DNA from 3 places in the Amycolatopsis sp. NPDC051045 genome. Region 3 is predicted to be linked to each of the others. Evidence: riboswitches for the same ligand, from Rfam matches in the RefSeq annotation. Region 3 holds a riboswitch; each other region holds the start of a gene.
What was found. A riboswitch is a leader RNA that binds a small molecule or an ion and turns the genes downstream of it on or off. The one in region 3 is predicted to bind thiamine pyrophosphate.
Positions count from the first base shown of each region.

Region 1: another riboswitch for thiamine pyrophosphate. It lies ahead of thiO (glycine oxidase ThiO); the one in region 3 lies ahead of AB0M80_RS04665 (thiamine ABC transporter substrate-binding protein).
Region 2: another riboswitch for thiamine pyrophosphate. It lies ahead of thiC (phosphomethylpyrimidine synthase ThiC); the one in region 3 lies ahead of AB0M80_RS04665 (thiamine ABC transporter substrate-binding protein).

Region 1 covers NZ_JBFBCC010000004.1:11,216-15,780, reverse strand. Annotated here, with positions in the region: gene AB0M80_RS11140 (threonine/serine dehydratase) at 1-632, opposite strand, end outside; gene AB0M80_RS11135 (hypothetical protein) at 779-1,510, shown strand; gene thiE (thiamine phosphate synthase) at 1,550-2,209, opposite strand; TPP riboswitch at 2,272-2,377, shown strand; gene thiO (glycine oxidase ThiO) at 2,371-3,444, shown strand; gene thiS (sulfur carrier protein ThiS) at 3,444-3,644, shown strand; gene AB0M80_RS11115 (thiazole synthase) at 3,646-4,404, shown strand.
Region 2 covers NZ_JBFBCC010000004.1:3,517-8,081, reverse strand. Annotated here, with positions in the region: gene AB0M80_RS11090 (hypothetical protein) at 1-43, opposite strand, end outside; gene thiD (bifunctional hydroxymethylpyrimidine kinase/phosphomethylpyrimidine kinase) at 85-885, opposite strand; gene thiC (phosphomethylpyrimidine synthase ThiC) at 882-2,519, opposite strand; TPP riboswitch at 2,513-2,635, opposite strand; gene AB0M80_RS11075 (trypsin-like peptidase domain-containing protein) at 2,683-3,594, opposite strand; gene AB0M80_RS11070 (glycoside hydrolase family 15 protein) at 4,031-4,565, shown strand, end outside.
Region 3 covers NZ_JBFBCC010000002.1:116,694-121,258, forward strand. Annotated here, with positions in the region: gene AB0M80_RS04650 (AlkA N-terminal domain-containing protein) at 1-300, opposite strand, end outside; gene ychF (redox-regulated ATPase YchF) at 403-1,485, shown strand; gene AB0M80_RS04660 (4a-hydroxytetrahydrobiopterin dehydratase) at 1,930-2,214, opposite strand; TPP riboswitch at 2,247-2,353, shown strand; gene AB0M80_RS04665 (thiamine ABC transporter substrate-binding protein) at 2,375-3,424, shown strand; gene AB0M80_RS04670 (iron ABC transporter permease) at 3,586-4,565, shown strand, end outside.

The sequences.
Region 1 (4,565 bases), on a different contig from region 3:
CGGAGGCTGTCGGCGGCGTCCGCGGCCAGCGCGGGCTCGACCCCGATCACGCGCGCCCGCGGGCACCGGGCCTTGAGCGCGGTACCGACGCCGGCCGCCAGCCCGCCACCGCTGATCGGGACGAGCACGACCTCGACGTCCGGCAGGTCCTCGGCGATCTCGAGGCCGGCGGTGCCCTGCCCGGCGATGATGGCCGCGTCGTCGAAGGGCGGCACGAGGGTCAGCCCGCGTTCGGCGGCCAGTTCGCGCGCTTTCGCCTCGTGCTCGCCGATCGGCACCTCGATGACTTCGGCGCCGTACGAGCGCGTGGCCGCCACTTTGATCCGCGGCGCGACGTCCGGCACGACGATCACCGCGGGCACGCCGTACCGTTGCGCGGCGTACGCGACCGCCTGCGCGTGGTTGCCGCTCGAGTACGCGATGACGCCGCGGGCGCGGGCCGCGTCGTCGAGGGCGGCGATCGCGTTGAACGCGCCGCGGACCTTGAACGCGCCGACCGGTTGCAGGCTTTCGGGTTTGAGCCACAGGGTCCCGCGGGGATCCCACGTCTGGAGCAGCAGGGGCGTGCGCACGGCGACATCTTCGACGCGCTTCGCGGCGGCCTCGATGTCAGAGATCGTCACCAGTTCCATGTGCCGAGTATGTCAAGAAAACGTTCGATATGGAGTGTCTATTGTAGACAGTCGGAGTGGCGCTCCTCACGCTGTGGCAACGCGGGGAGTTCCTCGCGCGCCTTACACGTTGGGCAGGGGAGAAGACTTACTACCGGATCGGGACCATGAGCAAGGAGAACGCAGCGACTTCCGAAGTGAAGGAAGAAAAGTCCGGCTTGAGGATCGCGCAGGTGATGGCGGCGGCGCTCGCGGCGGTGACCGCGGCGCTGCTCGGCTCGACGCTGGGCGTGGCGGGCACGGTGGTCGGCGCCGGCGTGGCGAGCGTGGTGTCGACGGTCGGCAGTGAGCTGTACCTGCGCTCACTGCAGCGCACCCGCGAGGCCGCGCTCAAGGCTCGCCAGCTGGCGACGTCGGGCATCCGGCGGCGGGGTCCCGCCGAGCCGGGGGACGTGCCGATCACCGACCAGCCGACGGTCCAGCTGGCGAAGCCCGAGGCGGTTTCGCGGCTGCGCAAGCTGCGCTGGCCGTTGCTCATCGGCACGAGCGCGGTGGCCTTCGTGGTGGCGATCGTGTCGATAGTCGGCTTCGAGTCGGCCACGGGAACGCAGATCGGCGGCGGCACGGGCTCGAGCATCGGCAAGATCTTTGCGGGCGGCGACGGTCACCCGGCCGAGACGCCGTCGACGACCCCGCCGACATCGACGGACGACACGCAGGTGTCCCCGACGGAGACGACCACGACGCCGCCGTCGGACACGTCGACGGCCCCGACGACCTCCTCGGAGTCCCCGACGTCCACCCCGAGCACGACGACCCAGCAGCCGTCGACCTCGGCCCCGGCGACGACGGCAACCCCGCCGACCAGCAAGGGCGCGGCGGCGACCCCGACCCCGTGAGTCCGTGAAGGCCACCCCAGCGGGTGGCCTTCACGGCTGTCAGGGGAGGCGGGCTCGCAGCTCCCGCGCCGCGGCCTCCGGGTCCTCGGCCTCGGTGATCGCCCGGACCACGACGATCCGCGACGCCCCCGCGTCGAGGACCTCCGGGAGCCGCGGCCCGTCGATGCCGCCGATCGCGAACCACGGCCGGTCCGGGGTCCAGGCCGCCGTCGCGCGCACCAGATCAAGGCCTGGCGCCGGGCGGCCCGGCTTGGTCGGCGTCGGCCAGCACGGCCCCGTGCAGAAGTAGTCGACCCCCGGCTCCGCGGCCGCGGCGAGGGCCTGGTCGAGAGAGTGCGTCGACCGGCCGAGCACGACCTCGTCGCCGAGGATCCGGCGGGCCAGCGGCACCGGGATGTCGTCCTGCCCCAGGTGGAGCACATCCGCCTCGACCGCCAGGGCGACGTCCGCGCGGTCGTTCACCGACAGCAGCGCCCCGTGGCGGGCGCACGCCTCCGCCAGCACCTCCAGCGCCGCGATCTCGCCGGCCGCCTCCAGCGCGCCGGTCTTGTCGCGCAGCTGGATGATGTCGACACCGCCGGCGAGGGCCGCGTCGGCGAACGAAGCCAGGTCGCCGCGGGTTGTGCGGGCGTCCGTGCACAGGTAAAGGCGCGCGGCGTCGAGGCGGGCGCGGATCTTGTCACCGGAGAGGGCGGGCATAGCGGCGACCGTACCCCGCGCCTTGACCAGTTGGATTATCAACGAATGGCACAGTAGGCTGGACGCGTCCGCACGGGAGCCCGAGGCACGGGCTGAGAGGGAGCTGCCGCTCCGACCGTGGAACCTGATCCGGGTCATGCCGGCGCAGGGAGCGTGATCCCATGACGAACCTGGCAGTGGTGGGCGGCGGCGTGATCGGCCTGGCCGCGGCGTGGCGGGCTGCCGCCCGGAACCACCGGGTCACCGTGTACGACCCCGAACCCGTCCGCGGCGGCGCGTCCTGGCTGGCCGGCGGCATGCTCGCCCCGGTCACCGAGGCCTGGCCCGGCGAAGAGGACGTCCTGCGCCTCGGTGAGGCCTCGCTGAAGCGCTGGCCCGGTTTCGCCCGGGACCTCGCGCAAGAGGGCGTCGACCCCGGCCTGGCCGGGCACGGGACGCTCGTCGTCGCCTTCGACAGCGCCGATGTCGGGCACCTCGACATCCTCGCCGGCTACCTGCACTCCCTCGGGCGCGCGGCCGAGCGGCTCACCGGCCGGGAGGTCAAGCGGCTCGAACCCGGCACCGGGTCCGTCCGAAGTGGACTCCACGTGCCCGGCGACCTGGCCGTGGACAACCGGAAACTGCTCAGCGCCCTGTTTGCCGCCTGCGAACGGCGAGGCGTCGGGTTCGTCCGCGAGCGCGTCGAAAGAATCCCCGACGCCGAAGCCGTCGTCCTGGCCGCGGGCGCCTGGACCGGGCGGCTGCACCCGCAGCTCGCCGACGCCGTCCGGCCGCTCAAGGGCGAGATCCTCCGGCTCAAGCCGCGCCGCGGCTGCCTGCCGCCGCCCACGCACACCGTCCGGGCCGTCGTCGAGGGCCGCCCGATCTACCTCGTCCCGCGCGGTGACCAGGAGCTCGTCCTCGGCGCCACCCAGTACGAAGCCGGCTTCGACCAGGCCGTCACCGCCCGCGGTGTGCGCGAGCTGATCGAGGGCGCCGAACGCGTCTTCCCCGCGATCACCGAGTACGAGCTGGCCGAGACCGCCGCCGGCCTGCGGGCCGGCAGCCGGGACGCGCTGCCGTACCTCGGCGTCCTGGACGACGGCGTCTTCGCCGCGACCGGGCACCACCGCAACGGCCTGCTGATGGCCCCCGTGACCGCGGACGCCGTGGTCGCCTGGCTCGAGGGGGACGAGCCGCCCGAAGGCACCGAAGCCGCGTCCCCCGCCCGCCTGCACCAGAAGGAGCACGTGTGATGGAAATCAAGCTCAACGGCGAGTGGACGGAGTTCCCGGACGGCGCGACCGTCGCCGACGTCCTCGCCGCGACCGGCGGGCCGCGGCCGGGGATCGCCGTTGCGGTCGACGGGGTCGTCGTCCGCCGCGCCGACTGGCCGGCCACGCCCGTGCCCAAAGGTGCGGGCGTCGACGTGCTCACCGCGGTCCAGGGAGGCTGAAATGGACGAAGAACCGCTGGTCATCGGCGCCTGCAAGCTGACGTCCCGGCTGATCATCGGCACCGGCGGCGCGGCCAACCTCGCCGTGCTGGAACGCGCGCTGGTCGCGTCCGGCACCGAGCTGACCACCGTCGCCATGCGCCGCGCCGACGCCGAAGGCGGCTCCGGCGTCCTCGAGCTGCTGCGCCGCCTCGGCATCGAGCTGCTGCCCAACACCGCGGGCTGCCGCACGGCCGCCGAGGCCGTGCTCACCGCGCAGCTCGCGCGCGAGGCGCTCGATACCGATCTCATCAAGCTCGAAGTGCACGCCGACGACCGGACGCTGCTGCCGGACCCGATCGAAACCCTCGACGCGGCCGAACGGCTGGCCGCCGACGGGTTCACCGTGTTCGCCTACACGAACGACGACCCGGTGCTCGCGCTGCGCCTGGAGGAGGCCGGCTGCGCCGCGGTGATGCCGCTGGGCGCGCCGATCGGTACCGGCCTCGGCATCCGGAATCCGCACAACATCGAGCTGATCGTCGCGCGGGCGGGCGTGCCGGTGATCCTCGACGCCGGAATCGGCACGGCGTCGGACGCGACGCTCGCGATGGAGCTCGGCTGCGACGCCGTCCTGCTGTCCACCGCCGTCACCCGGGCGGCCGATCCCGAGCGGATGGCCGCGGCGATGCGGGCGGGCGTCGTCGCCGGACGGCTCGCCCGCGAGGCCGGGCGCGTACCGCAGCGCTTCTGGGCGCAGGCGTCGAGCCCGCCCCGCTGAACCGAGGTGGCTTACGGTGCCGATCGTTACCAATCCGACCACAGTCACAGCCGAATGGCTTCGCAGCAACGGTCACGTGCCGCGCGGAGGGGCGGCCTGCTTTTGGCCGGGTTGGTAACACCGAGCGTGACCCCGGACCCGTAAGGTGGACGGCATTTCCG
Region 2 (4,565 bases), on a different contig from region 3:
GCAGCTCGCCGGGCAGGATCGCCCACAGCTCCTCGGGTTCCATCGGCCCAGTCTGGCAGTCCGGATGCCCGGTCCGCGGGCGATTTACCGCTCCAGCACCCAGAACGGCGACACCGGGCCCACCCCGGCGCCCAGCGGATAAGCCTCCGCGACACACCGCTCGATGAACTTCTTCCCCGCCGCCACGGCATCCGGCACCGAGGTGCCCTTCGCGAGGGACGCCGTGATCGCCGACGCCAGCGTGTCTCCGCCGCCGTGGGTGTTCTCCGTCTCGTACCGCGGGCCGCTCAGTTCGATGAACTCGCGGCCGTCCGACAGCAGGTCCACGCAATCCGCAGTGCCCGTCATGTGACCGCCCTTGACCAGGACCCAGCGCGAGCCGAACTCCAGCAGGGCCTCGGCGGCGGCGCGCTGCGATGCGGAGTCGACCACCGGAACACCGGTCAGCAACCGAACTTCGTCGAGGTTCGGCGTGATCAGCGTCGCGCGTGGGAACAGTTCCGTGCGGATCGCCTCCAGGGCGTCCTCGCGCAGCAGTGCGTGCCCCGTCATCGAGGCCGCCACCGGGTCGACCACCAACGGGAAGTCCAGGCCGAGCTCGTCGAGTGTCTTCGCCACCGCGCGGATGATCTCCGCGGTCGCCAGCATGCCCGTCTTCGCCGCGTCGACGCCCATGTCGGTCGCCACCGCCTTGATCTGCGCGGTGACCACGTCGGCCGGGATCTCGGTGAAGCCCTGCACGCCCAAGGAGTTCTGGACGGTCACCGCGGTCAGCGCGACCAGCCCGTGCACGCCGTTCGCGAAGAACGTGCGCAGGTCGGCCTGGATGCCCGCACCACCGCCGGAGTCCGAGCCGGCGATGGTGAGGGCGGTCCTCGGTGTCACGGCTGCACCACGGGCAGGTAGACCTTGTTGCCCTGCTCGCCGAACTCGGCCGACTTCTCCGCCATGCCGGCCTCGATCGCTTCCACAGTGGACAGTCCGTGCTCTTCGGCGTACTTGCGGACGTCCTGCGTGATGCGCATCGAGCAGAACTTCGGGCCGCACATCGAGCAGAAGTGCGCGGTCTTGGCCGGCTCGGCGGGCAGGGTTTCGTCGTGGAACGAGCGCGCCGTGTCGGGGTCGAGCGAGAGGTTGAACTGGTCGTTCCAGCGGAACTCGAAGCGCGCCTTGGACAGCTCGTCGTCCCATTCCTGCGCGTACTGGTGCCCCTTGGCCAGGTCCGCGGCGTGGGCGGCGATCTTGTACGTGATCACGCCGGTCTTCACGTCGTCGCGGTTGGGCAGGCCGAGGTGCTCCTTCGGCGTGACGTAGCACAGCATCGCCGTGCCGTACCAGCCGATCTGCGCCGCCCCGATGGCCGAGGTGATGTGGTCGTACCCCGGCGCGATGTCCGTCGCGAGCGGGCCGAGGGTGTAGAACGGCGCCTCGCCGCAGAGCTTTTCCTCCAGCTCCACGTTCTCCTTGATCTTGTGCATCGGCACGTGACCGGGGCCTTCGATCATCACCTGGACGTCGTGCGAGCGCGCGATGTGCGTCAGCTCGCCGAGGGTTTCCAGCTCCGCGAACTGGGCGCGGTCGTTGGCGTCGGCGATCGAGCCGGGGCGCAGGCCGTCGCCGAGGGAGAACGTCACGTCATACTGCCGGAGGATCTCGCAGAGTTCCTCGAAGTGCGTGTACAGGAACGATTCCTGGTGGTGCGCCAGGCACCACGCGGCCATGATCGACCCGCCACGGCTGACGATGCCGGTGACCCGCCGCGCGGTCAGCGGGATGTAGCGCAGCAGCACGCCGGCGTGCACGGTGACGTAGTCGACGCCCTGCTCGCACTGCTCGACGATCGTGTCGCGGTAGACCTCCCACGACAGCTTTTCCGGTTCCCCGTCGACCTTTTCGAGTGCCTGGTAGATCGGCACGGTGCCGACCGGGACCGGCGAATTGCGGACGATCCACTCCCGGGTCTCGTGGATCCGCTTGCCGGTGGACAGGTCCATGATCGTGTCGGCGCCCCAGCGGGTGGCCCACACCATCTTGTCGACCTCTTCTTCGACCGACGACCAGACGGCCGAGTTGCCCATGTTGGCGTTGATCTTCACCAGGAAGTTCTTGCCGATGATCATGGGTTCGGACTCGGGGTGCTTGCGGTTGGCGGGGATCACCGCGCGGCCACGGGCGACCTCGTCGCGCACGAATTCGGGCGAAACCCGTTCCCGGGCGGCGATGTACTCCATCTCGCGGGTGATGACACCCTGCTTGGCCCAGCCGAGCTGGGTGTTGTGCTCACGCCCGTCGGCCCAGCCCGCCCGCAGCCGGTGAAGTCCACTGTGGACGTCGATCTCGGCTTCCGGATCGGTGTACGGGCCCGAAGTGTCGTAGACGTCGAAGTGGTCCCCGTTGGAGAGATCGATCCGGCGCGCGGGAACGCGGAGCCCGGATTCGGTCTGGTGGTACACCTTGTGCGAGCCGGTGATCGGACCGGTCGTCACCTTTACGGCAGCGTTGTTCTCTAGCGTCGTCAACGACTTTCACTCCCTACGCCGGCATTACCCGGTCAGGTTCATGCGGTCGGCGACGCCTGGGAAACCCCAAGTCGCCCTCTCAGCCCGCCATGGCGCGAGCTCCCGCGTTGGTGTTGTGCCCCGACCATGCCACGCCGGGTCGGGATACTCAAGTGTCCTCACCTCACCCGACCAACTCGGCGGGTGTCGCGTAGACGTCGACCATGGCTCCGTTGCGCAGCACGGTGATCGGCAGTGCGGTGCCGATCACTTCGGCGAACAGCTGCCGCTGGATGCCTTGGGCGTCCGAGACGCGGGCGCGCCCGACGGTGAGCACGAGGTCGCCCGCTTTGAGACCCGCCCGGTCGGCGGGCCCGCCCGCGACCACTTCCCGCACCCGCAGCCCGGCGTTCTGCCCGGTGCGCTCGGCGACGTCGTCCGGCAACGGCGCGGGCAGGCCGACGACACCGAGGTACGCGCGCCGCACCCGGCCCTCGACGACGAGCGTGTCGATGATCCGCCGCGTCGTCGCGTTGATCGGCACCGCGAGCCCGAGGCCGACCCCGGCGACGGCGGTGTTGACGCCGACGACCCGGCCGGCGGAGTCGGCGAGCGCGCCGCCGGAGTTGCCCGGGTTGAGCGCGGCGTCGGTCTGGATGACGTCCTCGATCACGCGGGTCGTGCGGCCCTGCCGCACCGGCAGCGCCCGCCCGAGCGCGCTGACGACGCCGGCGGTGACGGTCCCGGAGAAGCCGAGCGGGTTCCCGACGGCCACGACGAGCTGCCCGACGACGAGCCGGTCGGCGTCCCCGAGCACGGCGGCCGGCGGTGTTCCCCCGCGCGCTCGCAGCACGGCGAGATCGGACAGCGGGTCGGCGCCGACGACGTCGAAGGGCACTTCAGTGCCGTCGGCGAAGGTGGCGACACCCTGCCGGTGGTCGTCGACGACGTGGGCGTTGGTGAGCAGGAGACCGTCGTCGGCGAAGACGACCGCCGAGCCGCTGCCGCGCGCGAGCTGCACCCCGGCGACGTGCGGGGTGACGGTCTTGGCGACCGTGCTGACCGCGCGTGAGTAGGCGTCCATGGCGTCGTCCATGCGTACCTCGATTACAGCGTTGCAGGTACTACAAGTCTGCGCTCGGTTTGGCGGGAGGTCCGTTCGCTGCTGGTGAACTCAGCTCTCGAGGGCGACGGTCACGCCGAAGCCGATCAGCAGCCCGCCCGAGGTGCGCTCCAGCCATCGCTCCACGTTGTCGCGGCGCAGACCAGCAGCGCGCCGGAGCCCGCGTGGGCCGGGACGAACTGCGGCAGGAACGACAGGGCGAACACGCCCGCCTTGGGGTTGCCGACGTTCGTGACCAGCCCGGAGCGGAAGCCTGCGTGGGCTGGCTGTCAACGGGCCGCAACACCATTGTCCGGACCAGTGACGGTCAGTGGTTCACCGGATCGGACCATGCGCCGGTGAAGGATGGGCGGCAGACTCCCAAGTCGCTTCTGTAACGGTGCAGAGGTGACTTTTCTGTGGGGTTGATATGCGCAAACTCATCTTCGGCGCCCTGGCCGGGCTGCTGGTCACCGGCTTGCTCCCGGCGACCGCGGCGGCCCAGGGCGGCGCGGCTCCCGGCGCGCCCGGGGCCCATCCCAGCTGGCTGCCCGCGAACAAGACCGGCTTCGGCACGGCCCGCGACCGCGGCAGCAACGTCTGGTTCACGCTCCAGGGCGGGCAGATGTCCGAGGTCTACTACCCGGACCTGTCGACACCCAGCGTCCGGTCGCTGAACTTCGTCGTCACGGACGGCCGCAGCTTCGCCGTCACCGACTACGCGGCGAAGTCGCAGCAGGTCCGGCGGACCGACGACGACAGCCTGACCTACGAGCAGACCATCACCGACGACCAGCACCGCTGGCGCCTCCGCAAGACCTACGTCACCGACCCGGCCGCCACGACCGTGCTGGTGGACGTCGACTTCCAGTCGCTCACCGGACGGCCCTACCAGCTCTACGCGGTCGCCGACCCGGACCTGACCAACGACGGCTCCGACGACTCGGCCGCCCGCTCGGGTGACG
Region 3 (4,565 bases):
GCGCATCGCCCGCGCGGCGAGGTCGGCGCGCACGTTCCAGTCCGGCGAGCCGGGTACGGCGTCCGGCAGGCAGCGGCGGCAGGCGCGGAAGCCGTTGGCCTGCGCGGCCGCCGACGTCGGGTAGAAGCGGACGTTCTGCACCTTCGGCGTCGACGCCGGGCACGACGGGCGGCAGTAGATCCCGGTGGTGCGGACCGCCATGATGAACTGGCCGTCGAAGCGCGAGTCGCGGGCGGTGACCACGCGGTAGCAGCGTTCGGCGTCGCGCCAGAGCGCGGGCGCTTCGGTGGTGGTGACCATGGATCCGAGCATGCCAGCAGGTCAGCGCCATCGCTGGCGGAAATCCGCCACGGCGTTGGGTGCGTGGGGCCGGGGCGGGGGAGACCCGTAGACTGCGAGGTCGTGAGCCTTACCCTCGGTATCGTCGGCCTGCCCAACGTCGGCAAGTCCACCCTGTTCAACGCGCTGACCCGCAACGACGTGCTCGCCGCGAACTACCCGTTCGCGACGATCGAGCCGAACGTCGGTGTCGTGCCGCTGCCGGACCCCCGGCTGGACAAGCTGGCCGAGCTGTTCAAGTCGGAGAAGACGGTCCCCGCCGTAGTGTCCTTTGTGGACATCGCGGGCATCGTGAAGGGCGCCTCCGAGGGGGCCGGGCTGGGCAACAAGTTCCTGGCGAACATCCGTGAGGCCAACGCGATCTGCCAGGTCATCCGTGTGTTCGACGACCCCGACGTGGTGCACGTCGACGGCCGCATCGACCCGTCGAGCGACATCGAGACGATCAACACCGAGCTGATCCTCGCCGACCTGCAGACCCTCGACAAGGCGCTGCCGCGGCTGGAGAAGGAAGCGCGGACGAAGAAGGAGAACAAGCCCGCGCTGGACAACGCCCAGAAGGCGAAGGAGATCCTCGACGCCGGGCGCACGCTCTTCCAGGCGCAGAAGGAAGTCGACTTCGACGCGCTGCGGGAGTTGAGCCTCCTCACGACGAAGCCGTTCCTGTACGTCTTCAACGCCGACGAGTCGGTGCTCACCGACGAAGCCCGCCGCGAGGAGCTGACCAAGCTGGTCGCGCCCGCGGACGCGGTGTTCCTCGACGCGAAGGTCGAGGCGGAGCTGCTGGAGCTGGACGACGAGGAGTCGGTGCGCGAGCTGCTCGAGTCGGTGGGCCAGCCGGAGCCGGGCCTGTACTCCCTGGCCCGCGCCGGCTTCCACACCCTCGGCCTGCAGACGTACCTGACGGCGGGCCCGAAGGAGTCCCGCGCGTGGACGATCCCCCAGGGCGCAACGGCCCCCCAAGCGGCGGGCGTCATCCACACGGACTTCGAGCGCGGCTTCATCAAGGCAGAGATCGTCTCGTACAACGACCTGATGGAGGCGGGCTCAATGGCGGCCGCCCGCGCGGCGGGCAAGGTCCGCATGGAGGGCAAGGACTACACCATGGCCGACGGCGACGTGGTCGAGTTCCGCTTCAACGTCTGACCAGGCGCCGTGATGGTGCATCGCTGGTTGTCACTTTCATCGGGCGCAGGAAGTCCTGCACCCGATGAAAGCCTCGTGACCTAGCCGAGCACGCCCAGCAGCAGAACGGCGAGCAACACCACCGCGGGGGCGAGGGCGTTGATCCAGGCGCGCTGGGCGGCGGACAGAGTGCTGTTCATGGGGCGTTCCCTACGGGCGAACCGATGCTTCCGCAGGATCAGCGCGCTGATCATGCCCCGCGTTAACAGCTGTGATCGAAATCTCAGCCGTCCAGGTGATGGCGGTTTCGGGCGGTGAACCAGAGCACGCCTCCGGCCGCTGCCACCATCGTTGCGAACGCCGCCGTACCGACCACGATTGCCTGAGTCATCTCGTCTCCCTCCCGAAAGTCCGGTAACCGAAAGACGTCAAACCGCGGCAAAGGTGCACTCAGCGTTACCGAGGTCACAGATCAGCGAGCACCGCGTCGATCTGTGCGGCCAGTGAGAAGTCCTTCGCCGTCAGGCCGCCCGCCGAATGCGTGCTCAGCCGGAAGGTCAGCGTGCGCCAGCGGATGTCGATGTCGGGGTGGTGGTCGGCCGCTTCGGCGAGCTCCGCTACCCGGTTCACCACCTCGATCGCCTGGGGGAAGCTCGCCAGCTCCACCTCGCGCGAGATCACCGCGCCGGTGCGGGTCCAGCCGGCGGTCAGCCGTTGATCAGCTTCGGAGTCGCTCAAGATTTCCGTCATCTCTCCATGGTCGTCCGTCCTGGACTACGCTGCACGGTTGCCACGGGAGTCCGGTCAGCCGGGCTGAGAGGCGGGTCACCCGCGACCGTTCGCACCTGACCGGATCATGCCGGCGATGGGAGGGCTTTCCCTCCTCGTCCGGAGAAGTGCAGGAGGGTAGATGAAACGCAGGGCTGTTCGCGCCGCGACGGCCATCGCCGCCGTCAGTGCCGTCGCCACGGCGTGCTCGCTGTCGGACGGGTCCGGTGACACGCAGCAGACGCCCACCGTCACCCTCGTGACGCACGACTCCTTCCTGGCGCCGCAGGAGGTGCTCGACGCCTTCCAGAAGCAGTCGGGCATCAAGATCTCCGTGCTCAAGCAGGGCGACGCCGGATCGCTGACCAACAAGCTCGTGCTGACGAAGGCCAACCCGATCGGCGACGTCGCGTACGGCGTCGATTCCACCTTCGCCTCGCGGGCACTCGGCGAGGGCGTCTTCGAGCCGTACACCAGCCCCGAGGCCGACCGCGGGCCCCAGCGCTACGCCGTCGACCCCGAGCACCGGCTGTCCGCGGTCGACGTCGGCGACGTCTGCGTCAACGTCGACACGAACTACTTCACCAGCCAGGGGATCCCGGCGCCGTCGACCTACGACGACCTGGCCGACCCGAAGTACAAGGACCTGCTGGTCGCCGAGGACCCGGCGACGGCTTCGCCCGGCCTGGCGTTCCTCCTCGGCACCGTCGCGAAGTTCGGCGAGGCCGGCTGGAAGGACTACTGGACGAAGCTCAAGGCCAACGGCGTCAAGGTGGTCAGCGGCTGGGAAGAGGCCTACACCAAGCAGTTCTCCGGCTCGTCCGGCAAGGGGCCGCGGCCGATCGTCGTCTCGTACGCGTCGTCGCCGGCCGCCGAGGTCGGCGACGACGGGAAGCCGCGCACCAAGGCGCTGCTCGACACCTGCTACCGGCAGGTCGAGTACGCCGGCGTGCTGGCGAACGGCAAGCAGGTCGAGAACGCGCGCAAGGTCGTCGACTTCCTGCTCTCCCAGCAGTTCCAGGCGACGGTCGCCGCCAACATGTACGTCTACCCGGCGCGCCAGGGCGTCGACCTGCCCGCGGGCTGGGCGCAGGTCGCGCCGCTGCCGCAGAAGCCGCAGACGCTGCCCGCGGACCAGGTGCAGGCCGGGCGTGAGAAGTGGATCGGCGAATGGCGCACGCTCGTGCAGTGACGCCCGGGGCCGGGGGCTCCGCCACCCGGAGCCCCCGGAAAGCAGCTGTGACATCCGAGGCTTCGCCTCGGGCCGGGGGCTCGGCCACCCGGAGCCCCCGGAAAGCACCAGTCCTGGCCCCGCCGCGGACCGCCCGCGGGGTCGGGCTGGCGCTGCTCGGCCTGGCGCCGATCGGGTTCCTGGTGGTGTTCTTCGCCTGGCCGGTGCTGGCCATCGTCGGCCGCGGGTTCGCCGCGGGCGGGCTCGACGTCGTGCTCGGCGACGCGCGGACCTGGCAGCTGGCCGGGTTCACCGTCGCGAGCGCGGCCGCCTCGACGGTGGTCGCGGTGCTGGCCGGGCTGCCGGTGGCGTTCCTGCTGGCGCGGGTGCGCCTGCCCGGCGTCGGCCTGGCGCGGACGCTGGTGCTCGTGCCGTTCGTGCTGCCGACGGTGGTGGTCGGGCTCGCGTTCCGGGCGCTGTGGCCGGACGGCGGCGTGCTGCCGATCGTGCTGGCCAACGCCTTCTTCAACGTCGCCGTCGTCGCGCGGACCGTCGCGGGGCTGTGGGCGCGGCTGGATTCGCGGACGACCGACGCCGCCCGCGCGCTGGGTGCGTCGCCGTGGCGGGCCTTCCGGTCGGTGACGCTGCCCGCGCTGGCGCCCGCGATCGCGTCCGCCGCGGCCGTGGTGTTCCTGTTCTGCGCCACCAGTTTCGGCGTCGTCCTGATCCTCGGCGGCGCCCGCTACCGGACCCTGGAGACCGAGATCTACCTGCGGACGGTCGACCTCCTGGACCTCTCGGGGGCGGCGGCGCTTTCGCTGATCCAGTTCACCGCAGTGGTCGCCGCGCTGGTCCTCGGCGGGCTGGCGCGACGGCGCAAGGAGGGCGCCAGGACCGGTTCCGGCGGAGCGCGGCGGCCGAGGGGCGGCGAGTGGTGGGCCGTCGGCGCCGCGGGCGTGGTCCTCGCGCTGCTGCTGACGCCGATCCTCGCCCTGCTCGCCGAGTCGGTGTCCACTGAGGACGGCTGGAGCCTCGCCGGGTACCGGGCCCTCGCGAGCACCGGGGAAAAGGGCGCGCTCCAGGTGTCCGGCTGGGACGCCGCGCTGAACTCGCTGAAGGTGGCCATCGACGCGACACTGCTCGCCATGGTCGTCGGCGTGCT